Regions from separate parts of the Blautia sp. NSJ-140 genome, predicted to be linked through region 2. Evidence: riboswitches for the same ligand, from Rfam matches in the RefSeq annotation. Region 2 holds a riboswitch; the other holds the start of a gene.
What was found. Region 2 has a riboswitch for ZMP and ZTP ahead of MUB50_RS02845 (IMP cyclohydrolase). Riboswitches for the same ligand answer to the same signal wherever they lie in the genome.

Region 1 (9,211 bases), on a different contig from region 2:
TTTATAATTATACTTTCACGTTCTGCTTAGAACAGTCCTGTGATCTTACCGCTCTCGTCTACGTCGATCTTAGTTGCTGCCGGTACTTTCGGGAGACCTGGCATGGTCATGATCTCACCTGTCAGTGCAACAATAAATCCTGCACCTGCGGAAATCTTAAGATTTCTTACTGTTACCTCAAAATCTGTCGGAGCACCAAGCTTTGTCTGGTCGTCTGTTAAGCTGTACTGGGTCTTAGCTACACAGATCGGACAGTTGCCAAATCCAAGTGCCTCCAGCTGTTTCGCCTGCTTCTGAGCATTTGCTGTAAGAACCACTTTCTTTCCACCGTAAACCTTCTGTACGATCTGGTTTAGTTTGTCCTCGATGGAGCCTTCCAGTTCATAAGCATATGTGAAATCATTCGGCTCTTCAACAAGACGGATTACTTCCTCAGCAAGCTTGATTCCGCCTTCGCCACCTTTTGCCCATACCTCAGAAAGTGCTACATTTACGCCAAGCTCCTTGCATTTTGCTTCCACAAAATCAAGCTCTGCCTTGGTATCGGTCGGGAATGCGTTAATAGCTACCACACATGGAAGTTTGTATACATTCTTGATATTGCTTACATGCTTCAGAAGGTTCGGGATACCTTTTTCAAGAGCCTCAAGGTTTTCATTGTTCAGGTCAGCTTTTGCAACGCCACCGTTGTATTTCAGGGCACGTACGGTTGCCACAATAACAACTGCACTTGGTGTAAGACCTGCCATACGGCACTTGATATCCAGGAATTTCTCAGCTCCAAGGTCAGCACCGAAGCCAGCCTCTGTGATCGCATAATCAGCAAGCTTCATAGCCATCTTTGTAGCGGTTACGGAGTTACATCCGTGAGCGATATTTGCGAATGGTCCGCCATGAACGATTGCCGGAACATGCTCCAGTGTCTGAACAAGGTTTGGTTTCAGGGCATCCTTCAGAAGTGCTGTCATAGCACCCTCTGCGTGGAGATCTCCTGCTGTTACCGGTTTCTGCTCAGCAACCTTGCCGTAAGTATATCCGATGATGATTCTGGAAAGTCTCTCCTTCAGATCTTTGATATCACTTGCCAGACAGAGAACTGCCATGATCTCAGATGCTACGGTAATGTCATATCCGTCCTCACGTGGCATACCGTTTGTTCTTCCGCCAAGTCCGTCTACTACATTACGAAGCTGACGGTCGTTCATATCCACGCAGCGTCTCCAGGTGATCTTTCTCGGGTCGATATTCAGCTCATTACCCTGGAAGATATGGTTGTCGATCATTGCTGCAAGAAGGTTGTTTGCCGCACCGATTGCATGGAAATCACCGGTAAAATGAAGGTTGATATCCTCCATCGGAACTACCTGTGCATAGCCGCCGCCTGCAGCACCACCCTTGACACCGAATACCGGTCCCAGAGATGGCTCACGAAGAGCTACCATAACATTTTTTCCAAGTCTCTGCATTCCATCTGCAAGACCTACGGTTGTCGTAGTTTTTCCCTCACCTGCCGGTGTCGGGTTGATGGCTGTCACAAGGATCAGCTTTCCGTCTTTTTTGTCTGTTTCTTTCAGAAGATTATAGTCGATCTTTGCTTTATATTTACCATACTGCTCCAGATACTTGTCATCAATACCTGCTTTCTCCGCAATCTTGGTAATTGGCTCCATTGTGCACTCCTGTGCGATTTCGATGTCACTTTTGAATCCCATAATGTTCTCCTTTCTCCGCAGCAACCGTCCGGATCTTTTTATCCCATAAAAAAGAGCAGTATTCGAATTTCTTCAAATACTGCCCAGACGGTCGACTCATCAAATCTCCGGCTCCCTTGTGGTTAGTCCCACAATTCCGTCAGTCACCGAAGACCTTATTAATTTGATGACTGAATACTAACACATTTATCAGTACTTGTCAAGAAATTATCAAATTATTTTTTTCACTTTTAAAGTGAGCTGAATCTAATTTTCTGAATCATTTTCGTTTTATGTACCAGTACAGCAAAAATTAATATTCGCTGTACTAGTTTTCTCTCCACCTTCTGCACCATAAACATACATCTATACAGAGAAGTTTTCTTACCACACTTATGAAATCAAATCTGCAAATCCTGTAGATACCAGGAATAATATCAGCATTACAACCGGCACTACATAACGGATCATAAAGCGATATAACCCTGCCCGTTTGAAGTGTTCCCCATTTCGTTCCACTTCTCCTATGATCCAGTCAGGGCCGATCACCCATCCGATCAGAATACTTGTCAAAAGTGAGATAAACGGCATCAGAAAACTGTTGCTGATATAATCCATCACATCCAGAAGCTGTCCAACGGAACCATTTGGCAGCTTAAGTTCAAAATATAGTTTGTTATAACCAAGGCAGATCAGTACCGCTGTAACAAGAGAATAGATTCCGACAGCACCACACATTTTCTTACGTGGTTTATGATAAAGTTCCATGCAGTTTGCAACCAGTGTCTCCATGACAGATACGCAGGAAGTCAGTGCCGCAAATCCCATCATCAGGAAAAATGCAATTGCCACCGGACGGCCAAATACTCCCATGGCATCAAAAACCTTTGGCAGTGAGATAAATATCAGGCTTGGGCCGGAAGCCATTCCATCCTTTCCGAGAAATACAAAAACAGCCGGTATGATCATCATTCCTGCAAGAAACGCAACGCCGGTATCAAAGATCTCAATCTGATTTGTTGCTTTATTTAAATTAACTTCATTTTTCACATAAGAACCATAAGTGATCATGATTCCCATAGATACACTTAAGGAAAAGAATAACTGGCTCATCGCATCCAGAAGGATCTCCAGGAAGCGTTTTACCGTCAGTCCATGAAAATCCGGTTTGAGGTAAACAGCCAGCCCCTGCATACCAGTGCGGACAGTTCCATCCGTATCAGTATGAGACAGTGTCAGTGAAAAAATGGCAATGATCACGATCAGAAGAATCAGCCCCGGCATAATGATCCTGGAAAATTTTTCGATTCCCTTTTCCACACCACGAAATACGATCCAGGCAGTCAGGGCCAGAAAAATCAGCATAAATACAACGGGTGCAATATCTGATGTAATAAATGATGTAAAGTATCCATCTGAAGCCGCATCTTTCCCATCAGAAATAATATAAGTAAAAAAATATTTTGCAATCCATCCACCGATAACAGAATAATAGGTCATGATCAATGCCGGAACCAGAAACGTTAAATGTCCTAAAAATTTCCACTTTGGATTAAGTGCTTCAAAAGCTCTCAATGCATTTTTCTTTGTCTTTCTCCCAAGTGCTACATCCGTTGTCAACAGTACAAATCCAAAAGTCAGTACCAGTACCAGATAAACCAGCAGGAAAAGGCCTCCTCCATCTTTGGCACAGAGATATGGGAATCTCCAGATATTTCCAACTCCTACTGCACTTCCAGCTGCCGCCAGGACAAAACCTATTGAGCCGGAAAAGCTACTTCCTTTTTCTTTCATTTCAATTTCCCCTCTTCAAGTATATATTTGATATAGTCTGAAACCTTCAGCCTAACAGCTATATCTTACCCTAAATAAAGATAAGTGCAAATGGCAGAAGTTTCTTTTTACGAAATTTTATTTCAAAAAAGTTTCTTGCCACTTTACAAAGAACCTGTTTTTCCGATATAATCGTATACAATGAAAATTAATAAGAAAAATAGATAGTATGAGGAAACAAAATGAGTGATTTTACCTGTTATGTAGGTGAACAAATAAGAAAATACCGAAAAGCCGGAAAGATGACTCTGCAGGATCTGGCAGATGCCATCCATAAAAGCCGAGCTACCATATGCAAATATGAAAACGGAGATATCTCCGTTGATATCGAAACTTTATATGAGATCAGCCAGATTCTCCAGGTATCTATGTCCCAGCTTACCACTGGTCTTCCTGAAACAGCCAGTGAACCGTCCAATGCACCGGGAAAAGGACAAAAAAGCCCATTTTTTCAGGCCCAGAGGCTATATTTTTACTTTTACGATGGACGATATCAGCGTACAAAGGATGGCATCATCGATATTTATGAAAAAAAGGGCGAATCCGGAAAATATGAAGCAACCTTAACGATCTGTTCTGTTTCTGCCAACGGAAGAAGCAGTGAGATTTTTTACACCGGAAAAGTTCTTTACAGTGATATGCTGATCCGTTTTTCCTTTGTAAATCAGTATAACCCACTGGAAGAAGATCTCCTGTACATTTTTAATCCTCTGGAGCTTCGAGATTTTACAACAGGACTTTTGTGTGGGATTTCCAGTGCGGATCTGATGCCCTGCGCATTCAAATGTGTGATCACTTTAAAACCGCAGGAGCTTACCGAAGCTTTCCGCCACCAGCTTCTTTTTACAAAAAAAGATCTGAAGCGCTGGGAACAGCTGAATATGTTACTGATAGATAATATGGAAAAGTAGTTTACTGTCTCAAAAAACGGTACATCTTATATTTTATAAGCTGTACCGTTTTCGTATTTTTCTGTATCAGGATTTTCCTGCAAACCCACACCGGATTGCCTGTGTCGGACATATCTTTTTACATCTTCCACATCGGATGCACTCTGTACTGTTGGGATCCTCAGTCGGATCGACCTCCATCTGGCAGATATTTCTGCATTTTCCACAGTGAACACATTTTTCTTTATCTACTCTGTAACGAAAAACGGAAACTTTATTAAATACCGAATAAAAAGCTCCCAGCGGACAGATATACTTACAGAATGGCCGGTATATCATAATTGATAAGATAATGGTGATCACCAGGATCGTATTTTTCCACATGTACAGCCAGCCTACTGCACTTCGCATGGATTTGTTCAGCAGCACCAGCGGGATACCTCCCTCCAGCGTTCCTGCCGGACAGATCAGCTTGCAGAAATATGGTGCTCCCTGCCCCATGATATCTACTACAAACATGGGAAGTATGATCACAAATACAAGAAAGATCACATATTTCAGTTTTCGCAGAAGCTTATCTCCACGAAATGTCCGGATCTTCTTTGGAAAAGGAATCTTGTTCAACAGATCCTGGATCAGTCCAAAGGGGCAGAGAAATCCGCACACCAGTCTTCCAAGCAACGCTCCTACAAAGATCAGAAATCCAGCTACATAATATGCCATTTTGAAGTTCCAGCTTCCGATCACAGCCTGAAGAGAACCAATGGGGCAGGCCCCTCTTGCCCCGGGGCAGGAATAGCAGTTCAGCCCCGGAACACATACATTTTTCAGTTTTCCGGTGTAGATCTTGCCAGTTATAAACCCTGATATGTGACTATTTGTAAGGGCCGCCCACAATGCCTGAATCCCATGCCGCGGCCATTCATTTATTTTCATCTTCTTATTATCCAATGCCTATACACTCCATACAGATGTTGATCGCTTTTGTAAAAACTACAGATACCTCGCCCCTGCAGATTCCCAGTATCATCAGTAAAATCCCCAAAAACGCCAGAGCTGGTCCGATCCACCTGGATTCTGTTATTTTCCGAATCATTTTTCCACTCTCCATAATGATCATGTTTTACTTTGAAACGTTTTTAAGCTCTTTTTCCACGATTTCCTTCCATTCGTCCAGTGTATGGCTTCCTGTATAGGTGTCGCCTACAATGTTTCCATCTTTGTCAACAAAAAATGTTTCAGGAAATGCGGAAATCCCCTGCAGACGACCGTTCATCATAGTTGCATCCGGTGTCAGGAACGGATATTCTGCTTTTGTTTTTTCCTGAAGAATGCCTGCTTTCTTTACAGCTTCCTCATCCTGATTTCCCTTTTCATCTGTAGTATCAAGCACTACGCCTGCTACTCCAACGCCTTTATCTTTCATTTCTTTATAGAGCTCCTGAAGTTCCGGAATCTCTTTTACACATGGTGAGCACCAGGTTGTAAAAACATTTACCAGCGTCAGGTCATAGTCACTGAACACTTTTTCTGTATATGTTTTTCCATCTATTCCTGTTGTTTCAAATTTTCCTACAGATTTTACATCCTCCGGGTTGCTGCTGGTATCCTGTGGCTGATCAAACACGGAAATATTCTGATACGGTGTCATTTCCGTAATATCGGTTTTGATCTTTTCCAGCTCCTTTGTCAGCTTTTCATCTGCATCTTTGTTGGTGCTCAGATAATATTTGTATTTCCCGTCACTGCTGCTTCCAAGCTCTTTATGCTCTGTACAGCCGGTGATCTCATCCAGCTTTTTCTGTGAAGCTTCGTCATAAACGCCAATTGTACCGATTCTGTCCAGACCTGCCACCCAGTCGTCATATCCTGTTCCCATCTTCTGTATTTCGGCATTTTTCTGTTCCTCTGTCATTTTGCTCCAGCTTACGTAGGCATATGTCACTGCATTGGTCTGATTCTCAAAATCTTCCGTGGTAAGCATTGCAATGCTCTGGTCCTTGATCTGCTTTAACAGCTCCTTCGAAAGTGAAAGCTTCAGTCCCAGAAACGGATATTCATAAGAATCCTGTGCCTTGCAGGTTACGTCGGAAGGCTTAAATGTACCTGCTACCAGATCTGATGAAACTGCCTCTCCATCCATCATCATTGCCGCTCCGGGATCTGCTGTTTCCGTGCTTTCCGCCGCTGTTACCGGCACGCTTCCAAATGCAGATATTCCTAATACCGCAGCTGCCATAAGTGCTGTTATTTTCTGTGTTCTTAATTTCATTGTTTATATTCTCCCTTCTGATATCACCGGCCCATATCCGGAACCAGCATATATTTTATATATAAATTTTGTTCTCTGTAGCCTTACTATATCATCCCCTGTATAAAATCTCTGTTAAGAAACAAAAAAATTTACAGGAATTTTATGCTATACATGATATTATAGATAACAAAGCAAAATCAACTGTTTTTTTGGAGGATTTATTATGCATATATTGATAATCGAAGATGAACAGCAGCTCTGCCAGTCTATTGCGGAGGGACTTCGTATGGATGGCTATGAAGCGGACACATGTTTTGACGGGGATGAAGGACTGGAATTATGTCTTGTGGAAAATTATGATCTCATCCTTCTTGATCTGAATCTTCCAGGCGTTGATGGTCTGGAAATCCTGCGCCAGTTTCGGGAATCCGATACTTCCACTCCCGTTTTGATCCTCTCTGCCAGAGGACAGATCCAGGACAAGGTTGAAGGGCTTGATCTCGGTGCCAATGACTATCTCACAAAGCCTTTTCATTTTGAAGAGCTGGAGGCACGGATCCGAAGTCTGACACGAAGAAAATTCATCCAGCAGGATGTGTGTCTGCAATGCGGACGTATCAGCTTTGATACCCGTACAAGAAAGGCCAGTATCGATGGACTCCCCCTTTCTCTGACCCGAAAGGAAAGTTCTCTTCTGGAATATTTCCTTCTTCATCAGAACCGTATCATAAGCCCGGAAGAAATGATCGAGCATATCTGGGACGGAAGCGTCAACAGTCTCAGCAATTCCATTCGTGTCCACATTTCTTCTCTTCGAAAAAAACTGCGCACTGCTCTCGGCTTTGATCCAATACAGAATAAGATCGGCCAGGGTTACATTTTAACGGAGGATATGCAATGAAAAAAATAACCGGAAAGCTTTCTCTTCAATGGCGTCTGACACTGATCACTGCGCTGCTTATGACAGTCACCTGCATTCTGATGTATTTTTTTATTAGCCAGTCCGCAGTTGCCGGAATGGAGGATCTGGGAGATTACATGATACGGATTGATAACACTGATTCTGCTCCCATCACCTTTAATATGAATCCCTCCGTCTTATTTCCGGAGCTTTCCAATCAGCTGCAGCTAACAAAAAAGCTTTTTCTCACCAAAGGACTCATGGTAACAGGAATCATCATCCTTCTCAGCAGTATCTGCACATATTTTATCAGCCGTCAGGCATTACTTCCTCTTCGCAGGCTCAGCCAGGAGGTGAACAAAATAGAGGCCCAGAACCTTTCGAAGACTCTTGAAGTTCCTGCTACCAATGACGAGATTTCCCGCCTGACAATTTCATTTAACAAAATGCTCGCACGCCTGGATGAAGCTTTTACTGCCCAGAAGCAATTTTCTGCCAATGCAGCCCATGAGCTGAGGACTCCTCTTGCCGTTATCCAGACAAATCTGGAGGTTTTTGCCCGCAGGGAAGCACCTGCTTTAAAAGATTATCAGGAGATTTTTGCCATGCTCCAGGAACAGACCGGGCGACTTTCCCATCTGGCTGAAATCCTCCTAGATATGACCGGTGTACAGACTGTTGAACGTTCCGAAAGAATCTCTCTGGCAGCACTGACTGATGAGGTGTTCTGCGACCTGGCTTCCGTAGCGGAACAGAAGGATATTGAACTGATCCAGCAGGAGGGGGACTGCATCATTACCGGAAGCTACCTGCTGCTGTATCGCGCTGTGTACAATCTTGTGGAAAATGCGATCAAATACAATCACTCCGGTGGAAAAGTAACCGTAAATATCCATCTTTCCGAAGAAATAACAGATACATCCACATCTGTCAATTACGTCTTTCTTGAAGTCTCTGATACCGGAATCGGCATTCCTCCCGAATATCAGGAAAAAATCTTCACCCCGTTCTTCCGTGTGGACAAATCAAGAAGCCGTGCTATGGGAGGTGCCGGCCTGGGACTTGCACTTGTCAGTGAAATTGTCAGACAGCATAACGGACAGGTAAAAGTACTGGAAAGCAGCAAAAAAGGCAGCGTAATCGCAATCATGCTGCCAGTCTGAACATGTTTGTATTACACTTGTCTCATATTCCGATACTCTGTAGGTGAAATTCCATAGCAGCTTTTGAATACTTTCGAAAACTGAAAAGGATTCGTATATCCAACATCTGATGAAATATCGGATATGGAATATTCTGTGGTGGTCAGCAGGATCTTTGCCTGATTCATCCTTACTTTACGGAGATATTCCCGGGGTGACTGGTCGTATTCCCGGCGGAACAATGTGCTGAGATAGTTTGGATGTACATGGAGGATTCCTGCCACATCCTGGATCCGGATATCCCGGCTGTACATGCGGTCCATATAGTTTTTGGCATCCTTGGCCAGATTTTTTTCTTCTTTTGTCAGCTTTTTTATATCGCCCTGTGTTTCAAGGAGCCTGGCAAAAAGATGCAGCATTCTGCTGTTTGCCTCCAGGGATGCGGAAAAATTCCGTATGGAGAAAAACTGCTCTCCCGGAAAATCTTCTTCCTGATAAAT
Region 2 (9,211 bases):
CCATGGAGATCACCGACAGTATCAGCGAATCTCTGATGCAGACCGTGATCTATAACTCCCGGATCCTGATGAAGGAGCCGGATAATTATACTGCACGGGCAGAGATCATGTGGGCCGGCAGCCTTTCCCACAATGGACTTACCGGCTGCGGAACAGGCGGTGGTGACTGGGCCTGTCACCAGCTGGAGCATGAACTGGGCGGCACCTACGATGTAGCTCACGGAGCTGGTCTTGCCGCTTTGTGGGGAAGCTGGGCACGTTACGTTTATGATGCAAATCCGGAACGCTTTGCCCAGTTTGCAGTCAATATATTTGACATTCCCTGCAGTACTGACTTCAACAAAACTGCCCTTGCCGGCATTGAAGCCATGGAAGATTATTTTCGTTCCATCCAGATGCCTACCAGCCTTCATGAGCTTGGTCTTGATCTTACAGAAAAGGAGATCCATGATCTGGCGTTTAAATGCAGCTTTGAAGACACCCGTACCATCGGTGTGTTCAAACAGCTGAACATGAAAGATATGGAAAAAATCTATCTTGCTGCCAGATAAATCTGTAGCCATAATATTGCAGATGTTTTTTTGAAAATCAGATTTTTCAGAAAAACATCTGCTTTTTTTATTTTCCCCTTGCATTCTCTACATAAATGTGTTAAAGTAACAAAGTACTCGAAAGAGACATGCCCAGATAGCTCAGTTGGTAGAGCAGAGGACTGAAAATCCTCGTGTCGCTGGTTCGATTCCGGCTCTGGGCATTATTTTTTTACTCTGATCGCAGAATAGCCTCTGCTGGTCAGAGTTTTTTTATACAAAAAAACTGCTGCAAATCCCTTATGGAATGGAATCTACAGCAGTCTTTTTCTGATCACTGAAGCAAATATACTTCTGTATAAAACACACCCTTCTGCTCTGCTTCGGAATGTGTTGCCACATATACGTCGATACAATTGGTCCGGATTGCTCCTCCACAGTCCTCTGCAACATAAACCTGGCCATTGATCACTACTTTGGAACCGTATGGGATCTGACTCGGATCCACTGCGATCGTACGGTTGGTAGTGGCCGTTACTCCTGTGGAAGTAATTCCATTCGCCCATGGTCCGCAGCAGATGCTGCACGGACAATAATGCGTGATCCGGAATGTTCCCAGTGGTTTCAGTGTCGCGTCAGAAGATACTGATACCGGTGTTCCGATCTGTACGCCAGCTGCGGTACTTCCGGAACCACCTGTGGAAGTTACACCATCCACTGCATCCGCAAAAATCCCTTCTCCGGAACTCTTGGTAAGGGATCCTGCTTTTGTGTTCTTTTCCTGCTCTGCCTTGGCCACTTCCGTAGCCTGATAACCTTCCAGACAGCTGGTCGGAATATATCCGACGTGATCTGAACCACTGTCATCTGTGTAAACGATCCTGCTCCAGATAGCATCTACCGTACCTGTTCTTTTCAACTCATCATCCTGAAGGACCTCTCCTACAACCTCTCCGTCTTTCTTGCCGGGATAATCCAGGATATCACTGTCCTGTGCCGCTGTAACTGTATCCGTAAATTTATTTACGATCTCTGTATCACTGAGCACGCTGTCCGAAACATAACCGATGATCTTGTCCGCACCTTTCTTTTGGAAGGTCACCTTGCTCCAGCCATTGTCACAGACTGCAACTCTTTCAAGCTTCGTTCCCAGGATCACAGAACGCAGCTCTGTACCACTGTCTCCCGGATTGGACCGGATTAACGTATTTTTCGCTGTAACATAAAGCGTATCATTCTTCGCCAAAACATTTACTGTATTTCCCGCCCCATCATCAATCTGAAACTGCTGAGGTGTTTTTTTCTCCTGTGTATATGTATCCAATGTTGCTTCATATCCCAGTACCTCTGCAGATACTGATGCAGGGAAAAGCATAGAAGCACATAAAATAACTGCCAGAAGCTTTTTTCGCATGAAATCTTGCCTCCTTTTTTCCGGCATTCTACGGTTTGTCCCGACTATCATAGCATATCAGATCATATTTTGCAATTTCACAGGACAGTCTTCAGAAATTTTTAACAAAAAGATCATATTTTTTAACTGGTCAAATCTATCCGTAACGGATACAATACATATATGAATACAAAACACAAGAAACCAACCCTTACTAAAAAACAACGCCACAGACTCCGTGTACAGCAGGTACGCAGGCAAAAGATCTTTCTGACATGTCTTTTTCTGCTGATCGTGGTCTGTATCCTTCTGCGTTTTCCCAGATTTTCCGGCAGGCAGGAGGAAACCCCTCAGATCAATGCAGCCTGTGAAGCTTATCGCGATGAGGTTTCCAGCGAAGCAGCACAATATGATATGTCCGACTATGTAGACCTTCTCCTGGCTGTGATGATGCAGGAAAGCTCCGGGCAGGGTACCGATCCCATGCAGTCCTCAGAAGGAGCCTACAATGCCAGATATCCTCAGCAGCCCAATGGTATCACAGATCCTTCTTACTCTATTTCCTGTGGCATCCAGGAACTGAAATATGCTCTGGATAAAGCCGGCTGTACCGGTCCGACTGATCTTTCCAAAATCCGTCTGGCTCTGCAGGCATACAATTTCGGAGCCGATTCCTATTTTGCTTATCTGGAGGAGAACGATCAGACTGTGTGGACGGCCCAAAGTGCCCAGGCCTTTGCCCAGATGGCAAGCGGCAACACACAACGTGATGAAGATGATCCCCTTCACGATCCTGCAGGTCCATGGGACTATGGTGACCAATACTATCCGGATCATGTTTTGCGCTATTACCACTTAGACAATAACTCATAAGCCACCGAAATATTGTCATATACAAGGTCTATTTCAGATGTCTGGAATAAACTTTATATGTTGTATATAATTTCAAAAAAATTCCAAAAAACATTTGACAGAATATAAAATCTATGCTAATATATGTCTTGTCGCTGAGGGAAATGCTTGAAGCGATAAGGCATATGCGATAGTGGCGTAGTTGGTAACGCGCGACCTTGCCAAGGTCGAGACCGCGGGTTCGAGCCCCGTCTATCGCTCTTTAGAACTCTGATTTTTCAGAGTTCTTTTTTTTGCTGATTTATACCCGCTTTCAATCATATGGATATTCACAGCCTGTTGAAAACTATCCTTCTTCAATCAAAAAGTCCCGAATCTGATTTCTTTTTTCCAGAAATTCAGATTCGGGACTTTATATTTTTTATCTTTTATTTCAGCCGCTTATCATGGTCACGATATATATCTTTTAGTGGTGGAAAAGGCGGATTCCAGTAAATGCCATCACCATTCCATACTTATTACATGTATCGATAACTGCGTCATCACGGACAGATCCGCCCGGCTCTGCAATATATTTTACACCGCTCTTATATGCGCGCTCAATATTATCACTGAACGGGAAGAATGCATCGGATCCCAGGGTCACGCCGGTAAGACCATCCAGCCATGCTCTCTTCTCTTCTTTTGTGAACACTTCCGGCTTCTCTGTGAATGTCTTTTCCCACGCACCATCTGCAAGGACATCCATATATTCCTCACCAATGTAAACATCAATGGCATTATCTCTCTCCGCACGTGTGATCGTGTCTTTAAACGGAAGCTCCAGTACCTTCGGGCACTGACGGAGATACCAGTTATCTGCTTTCTGGCCTGCAAGGCGTGTACAGTGTACACGGGACTGCTGTCCTGCACCAACGCCGATAGCCTGTCCGTCCTTAACAAAGCATACGGAATTGGACTGTGTATATTTCAGGATGATCAAAGAAACCTTCATATCTCTCTTGGCTTCTTCCGTAAGCTCTTTATTCTCTGTTACAATATTGGAGATCAGCGCATCATCAATTGCCAGCTCCTGGCGGCCCTGCTCAAAAGTAACTCCAAATACCTGTTTGTGCTCCAAAGGTTCCGGAACATAGTTTTCATCAATCTGGATCACATTGTAATTGCCTTTTTTCTTCTGCTTCAGAATTTCAAGAGCCTCCTCTGTATATCCAGGTGCGATCACACCATCAGAAACTTCTCTCTTGATGAGCATTGCGGTATCTTTGTCGCAGATATCAGAAAGAGAAATGAAATCACCAAATGATGACATACGATCTGCACCTCTTGCTCTTGCATATGCACATGCAAGCGGAGAAAAATTCTTCCAGTCCATATCGTCTACCCAATAGATCTTTGCCAGTGTCTCATTCAGTGGGAGTCCGATGGAAGCACCTGCCGGAGATACATGCTTAAATGAAGTTGCTGCCGGAAGTCCGGTTGCTTTCTTAAGGTCACGTACCAGCTGCCAGCCATTAAAAGCATCCAGGAAGTTGATGTATCCTGGTCTTCCGGAGAGTACCTGGATCGGAAGCTCACTTCCATCTGCCATATAGATCTTTGATGGTTTCTGATTTGGGTTACATCCATATTTTAACTGTAATTCTTTCATGAAAAAGCTCCTCCGTTCTCTGTGATATCCCTATTTTCTTATTTATTCTTGTTTACAATCCTGGATTCATATTTTCCTGTCTCAATGTCAATAAAACGAACAAAGAGAGAAACTTTATTATCCTGGTTCAGGCTCTTCCAGAGGAGATCCGCAAATTCATCAATATCGCTTGGGATCTCTACCAGCTTCGGCTCTCCCTCGAAACTTGGAAGTGGATTTCCATCACATTTATAAGTATGGATAAAACGTCCCTGTCCTGCTGCCGCATTCTCATAGGCGAATGTATAACGAAGACAGGAATCCGGATTTCCGTTATTGCTCTTTAAAATAGACATCGCATAATTGAATTTACCGTTTTCAACATGAAGAACGCCTGAAATACGAGGTGTATAGTTCGGCGCATCCGGCTCAAACTCTCTGCTGCGGAGAGACTGTTCAAAGGTAAGCTGTCTGTCCATTCCCTCATAGATCGTATCTGTCTGATCACCATTTGTTACAATGGTCTTATTTCCAAGGACACGTACCGGTGCATAGATGATCAGGCTCGGGTCTGTAAGCTTGGATGGATCAAAAGCCTGTGTACGGATTCCTTCCCCATCCTCAACAAAAATACGGTTTCTGCTGTTCTCGCTTCTTCCCATAATAAAATATGCAGTAACTGCATGTTTCCCGTCAGCGGAACGTCCGATCACAATTCCTCTTCCCGGATAGGAATTTTCTTTCAGTTCTTTTTCAAGTGAAAATGTCGTCATTTTTCACAGTCCTCCTTGTCTAATGTAAGGCCCAGGGCTTATCCCAGGATATGAACGGTAACAAAAAACCGCCTGGACACCCCTTATCAGGCTGCCCAGGCGGTCGGCTTCTCACTTCACTGCACTCCCTGTAGGTGATCCTACTTTCCGCCAGTCATGCAGCTTCTGCTGTTATACTACAATACTTCTTCTTAATTTTCAAGCCCCTATTTTCAGAAATTATTTTTCCAGACTTCTTGTTGCTCACAAAATAAACAATAACACTTTATTTCCCCTGTAATGCATAATCTGTCTGGATCTGTGCGGCAATGTCTGATTTCATCTGGATCCATGCATCGAGATTCTCCACGTAATACTTCGGACAGTCTTTACCTGTAACATCATAATGACGGATCACCTGATCCGAAGTCAGCCCAAAGCGTGTACAAAGCCACGCTGTCAGCTTTACCGTCGAATCATAGGTTGCTGTATTAAACTGCCCTGTTTCATCCGGATGGCAGCATTCAATGGATATGGTATCTACATTTCTGGAATTTGTGGCATAGGATATTTCCGAGGTAGGAATACATTGTACCACTTCTCCCTCCAACCCTATCACAAAATGACTGCTGACTTTGTTGTCCTGTGTTGTCGCAAGATTTTCAAAATAATTCCGGTTGGATACGGCAGTAGATCCCGGATTGGCCGTATAATGAATGGCTATATAATTTACCTGTTCGATAGAAATCTGTGGTCTGGAATAGGAATTCGGTGTCAGAAGCTCCACATCAATAAAAGGCGCTCCTTCTGCCTGCCATTGTTCCGGCCCGCCATTTCCGCTGGCATTCCCGGATATTTCTTCCTGTCCGGACTGAGTTTCACTCTGTTCCATGCGCATCTCCAAAAATGCGTATCCTAACACACACGCAGCAAAAGCAACGATCACAATGATAAATATCAGCACAACCCTTTGCAGGATCTTGATCGGATTCTTTTTTCTCAAAGACTTCTTTTTTCTTCTGGAAGACTCGGAGGAAGTTTTCTTTACGGAAACAGGCCGCCCGCTACGGGACGGCCTGGGTGACTTTTTACCGGTCTTACCTTTTTTTCCTTTATTATTCATCTACACTGTAGTTTGGAGCCTCTTTTGTGATGTGGATGTCATGTGGATGTGACTCTTTAAGAGATGCAGCTGAAATCTTGATGAATCTGCCTGTTGTCTTAAGCTTCTCAATATTCTCTGCTCCACAGTAACCCATACCGGATCTTAAACCACCGATCAGCTGGAATACGGTATCCTCAACGTGTCCTTTATACGCAACACGACCCTCAACACCCTCCGGCACAAGCTTCTTGGCATTCTCCTGGAAATAACGGTCTTTGCTGCCATTCTCCATAGCTGCGATAGATCCCATTCCACGATATACTTTATATTTTCTTCCCTGGTAAAGCTCGAATGTTCCCGGGCTCTCATCGCATCCTGCGAACATACTTCCCATCATGCAGACATTGGCACCTGCTGCGATGGCCTTGGTGATATCTCCGGAATATTTGATACCGCCGTCTGCAATGATCGGGATTCCGTAGCTGTTAGCCACTTCATAACAATCCATAACTGCAGTAACCTGCGGAACACCAATACCTGCAACAACACGTGTTGTACAGATAGATCCCGGTCCGATACCAACTTTGACTGCATCTACTCCGGCCTCGATCAGAGCCTTGGTAGCTTCGCCTGTTGCAACATTACCTGCGATTACCTGAAGTTCCGGATATACTGTCTTGATCTCGCGGACTGCTTTTAAAATGTTTTCTGAATGACCATGTGCAGAATCAATTACGATCACATCTACATTAGCCTTCACAAGCGCATCAACACGTGCAAGCACATTTGCTGTGATACCAACCGCAGCACCACAGAGAAGTCTTCCCTGTGCATCCTTGGCTGCAAGCGGATACTTAATCTGTTTCTCGATATCCTTGATGGTAATGAGTCCTTTTAAATTAAAGTCATCATCTACAATGGGTAATTTCTCCTTACGGGATTTCGCAAGGATCTTCTTGGCATCCTCAAGTGTGATTCCTTCCTTAGCTGTGATCAGTCCTTCTGAAGTCATGCACTCCTTGATCTTTCTGCTGAAATCTGTCTCAAATTTAAGATCACGGTTTGTGATAATACCTACCAGTTTTCTGCCTTCTGTGATCGGAACACCGGAAATACGGTATTTCGCCATCAGATCATTGGCATCCTTCAGTGTATGCTCTGCTGAAAGATAAAACGGATCGGTGATAACACCGTTCTCAGAACGTTTAACTTTGTCAACCTCTTCTGCCTGTGCCTCAATGGACATATTCTTGTGAATGATACCGATACCACCCTGTCTGGCCATAGCAATTGCCATTCTGTGCTCTGTAACTGTGTCCATTCCCGCACTCATCATGGGGATATTCAGCTTTACTTTCTTGGTTAAATACGTTGAAACATCAACCTGATTCGGAATTACTTTAGAATAAGCCGGAACCAGCAGGACGTCATCAAACGTAATGCCTTCACCAATAATAGTACCCATTGCATTTCCTCCCTTTGTGTAAGATATTTTAAATTTGTGAACTAGTGTAACAAAAAACAAGATTCATGTCAATCCAAAAAAACTTTACTCGGTGCAGAATTTTTCATAGTATTGGCAAGTTCATCATCCAGCTCCAGGATCACCTTGCAGGTTTCTCCGCTGTCTCTTACGATCATGGCATAGCGCTTATGATCCTCAATACCTGAGGAAAAGTCTATGGTTTTCATCTTCTGATTTCCGTTGTAATAATCCATTCTGTGGGATTTCAGAGGTGCCACAAGATCAGCCTCCGCAAGCTGGAGTGATTTTACTCTTTTTCTCTTTGACTTGGACATGATCATATCAATATCCAGTTCCCCGTTAACAAACAGATATTCATATTCCAGGTCTGTTTTCGGAATTACAAAATAACATGCAACACCAAGAGCGATAGCCGGAACCAGAAGAAGTGCATTCAGCACCAGACCTCCCAGAACCATGATCACGGTCAGTGCAATAAGACCGTATTTTACAACAAGATCCTTCCCTGTCTGTTTCTTCTTTACCAGAAGTTCTGAATATAAGTCACTCATTTGCTTCTTCCTTTCGTAATTTACTGATTTCTTTTGATTATAACACAAAAAGAGAGCCGCGTCCATGACGCAGGCCCTCTCATTTTGTAAATTATTTACCTGCCTGATTGAAATTACATCATTCCCATTCCCGGGTTTGGTGCCGGAGCAGGAGTATCTTCCTTGATCGTGGAAACTACAGCTTCTGTTGTAAGGAGTGTAGATGCAACGCTTGTTGCGTTCTGCAGAGCACTTCTTGTAACTTTAGCCGGGTCAAGAATTCCGTTCTCAACCATATTTACATATTTCTCATTCAGAGCATCGAAACCAGTTCCAACCTCAGACTCTCTTACTTTGTTGATGATAACAGAGCCTTCCAGTCCTGCATTTGCGGCAATGTGGAACAGCGGAGCCTCAAGAGCTTTCATGATCACAGCTGCACCTGTCTTCTCGTCTCCCTCAAGTGTTGCAACAAGTTTTGCAACTTCTTTGGATGCATGGATGTAAGCGGATCCGCCACCTGCGATGATACCTTCCTCAACAGCTGCTCTTGTTGCTGCAAGAGCATCTTCCAGACGAAGTTTTGCTTCCTTCATCTCTGTCTCAGTAGCAGCACCTACACGGATAACAGCTACGCCGCCAGCCAGTTTTGCAAGTCTCTCCTGAAGTTTCTCTTTATCAAACTCAGATTTTGTCTCCTCGATCTGTGCACGGATCTGAGCAACACGTTTTGCGATGTCTTCTTTATCTCCAAGACCGTCAACGATAACGGTGTTCTCTTTTGCAACTTTAACAGATTTTGCACGTCCAAGCTGCTCCATCTTAGCTTCTTTCAGGTCAAGGCCAAGCTCGTCGGAGATTACCTGTCCGCCTGTCAGGATTGCGATATCCTGAAGCATCTCTTTTCTTCTGTCGCCATAACCAGGAGCTTTA

Region 1: it holds a riboswitch for ZMP and ZTP, as region 2 does, so the genes downstream of both, MUB50_RS09660 (formate--tetrahydrofolate ligase) here and MUB50_RS02845 (IMP cyclohydrolase) in region 2, are expected to answer to the same signal.

The regions. Positions count from the first base shown of each region.
Region 1 is NZ_JALIFS010000007.1:46,505-55,715, forward strand. Features, by position in the region: gene MUB50_RS09660 (formate--tetrahydrofolate ligase) at 27-1,712, opposite strand; ZMP/ZTP riboswitch at 1,787-1,869, opposite strand; gene MUB50_RS09665 (sodium-dependent transporter) at 2,085-3,485, opposite strand; gene MUB50_RS09670 (helix-turn-helix domain-containing protein) at 3,707-4,435, shown strand; gene MUB50_RS09675 (4Fe-4S binding protein) at 4,502-5,350, opposite strand; gene MUB50_RS09680 (CD1871A family CXXC motif-containing protein) at 5,358-5,510, opposite strand; gene MUB50_RS09685 (TlpA family protein disulfide reductase) at 5,538-6,686, opposite strand; gene MUB50_RS09690 (response regulator transcription factor) at 6,892-7,569, shown strand; gene MUB50_RS09695 (sensor histidine kinase) at 7,566-8,732, shown strand; gene MUB50_RS09700 (AraC family transcriptional regulator) at 8,744-9,211, opposite strand, start outside.
Region 2 is NZ_JALIFS010000002.1:75,847-85,057, reverse strand. Features, by position in the region: gene MUB50_RS02875 (iron-containing alcohol dehydrogenase) at 1-551, shown strand, start outside; tRNA gene MUB50_RS02870 (tRNA-Phe) at 682-754, shown strand; gene MUB50_RS02865 (3D domain-containing protein) at 865-1,944, opposite strand; gene MUB50_RS02860 (lysozyme family protein) at 2,107-2,796, shown strand; tRNA gene MUB50_RS02855 (tRNA-Gly) at 2,963-3,035, shown strand; gene MUB50_RS02850 (phosphoribosylaminoimidazolecarboxamide formyltransferase) at 3,242-4,426, opposite strand; gene MUB50_RS02845 (IMP cyclohydrolase) at 4,465-5,178, opposite strand; ZMP/ZTP riboswitch at 5,265-5,346, opposite strand; gene MUB50_RS02840 (peptidoglycan recognition protein family protein) at 5,444-6,160, opposite strand; gene guaB (IMP dehydrogenase) at 6,273-7,727, opposite strand; gene MUB50_RS02830 (DUF6106 family protein) at 7,796-8,299, opposite strand; gene groL (chaperonin GroEL) at 8,413-9,211, opposite strand, start outside.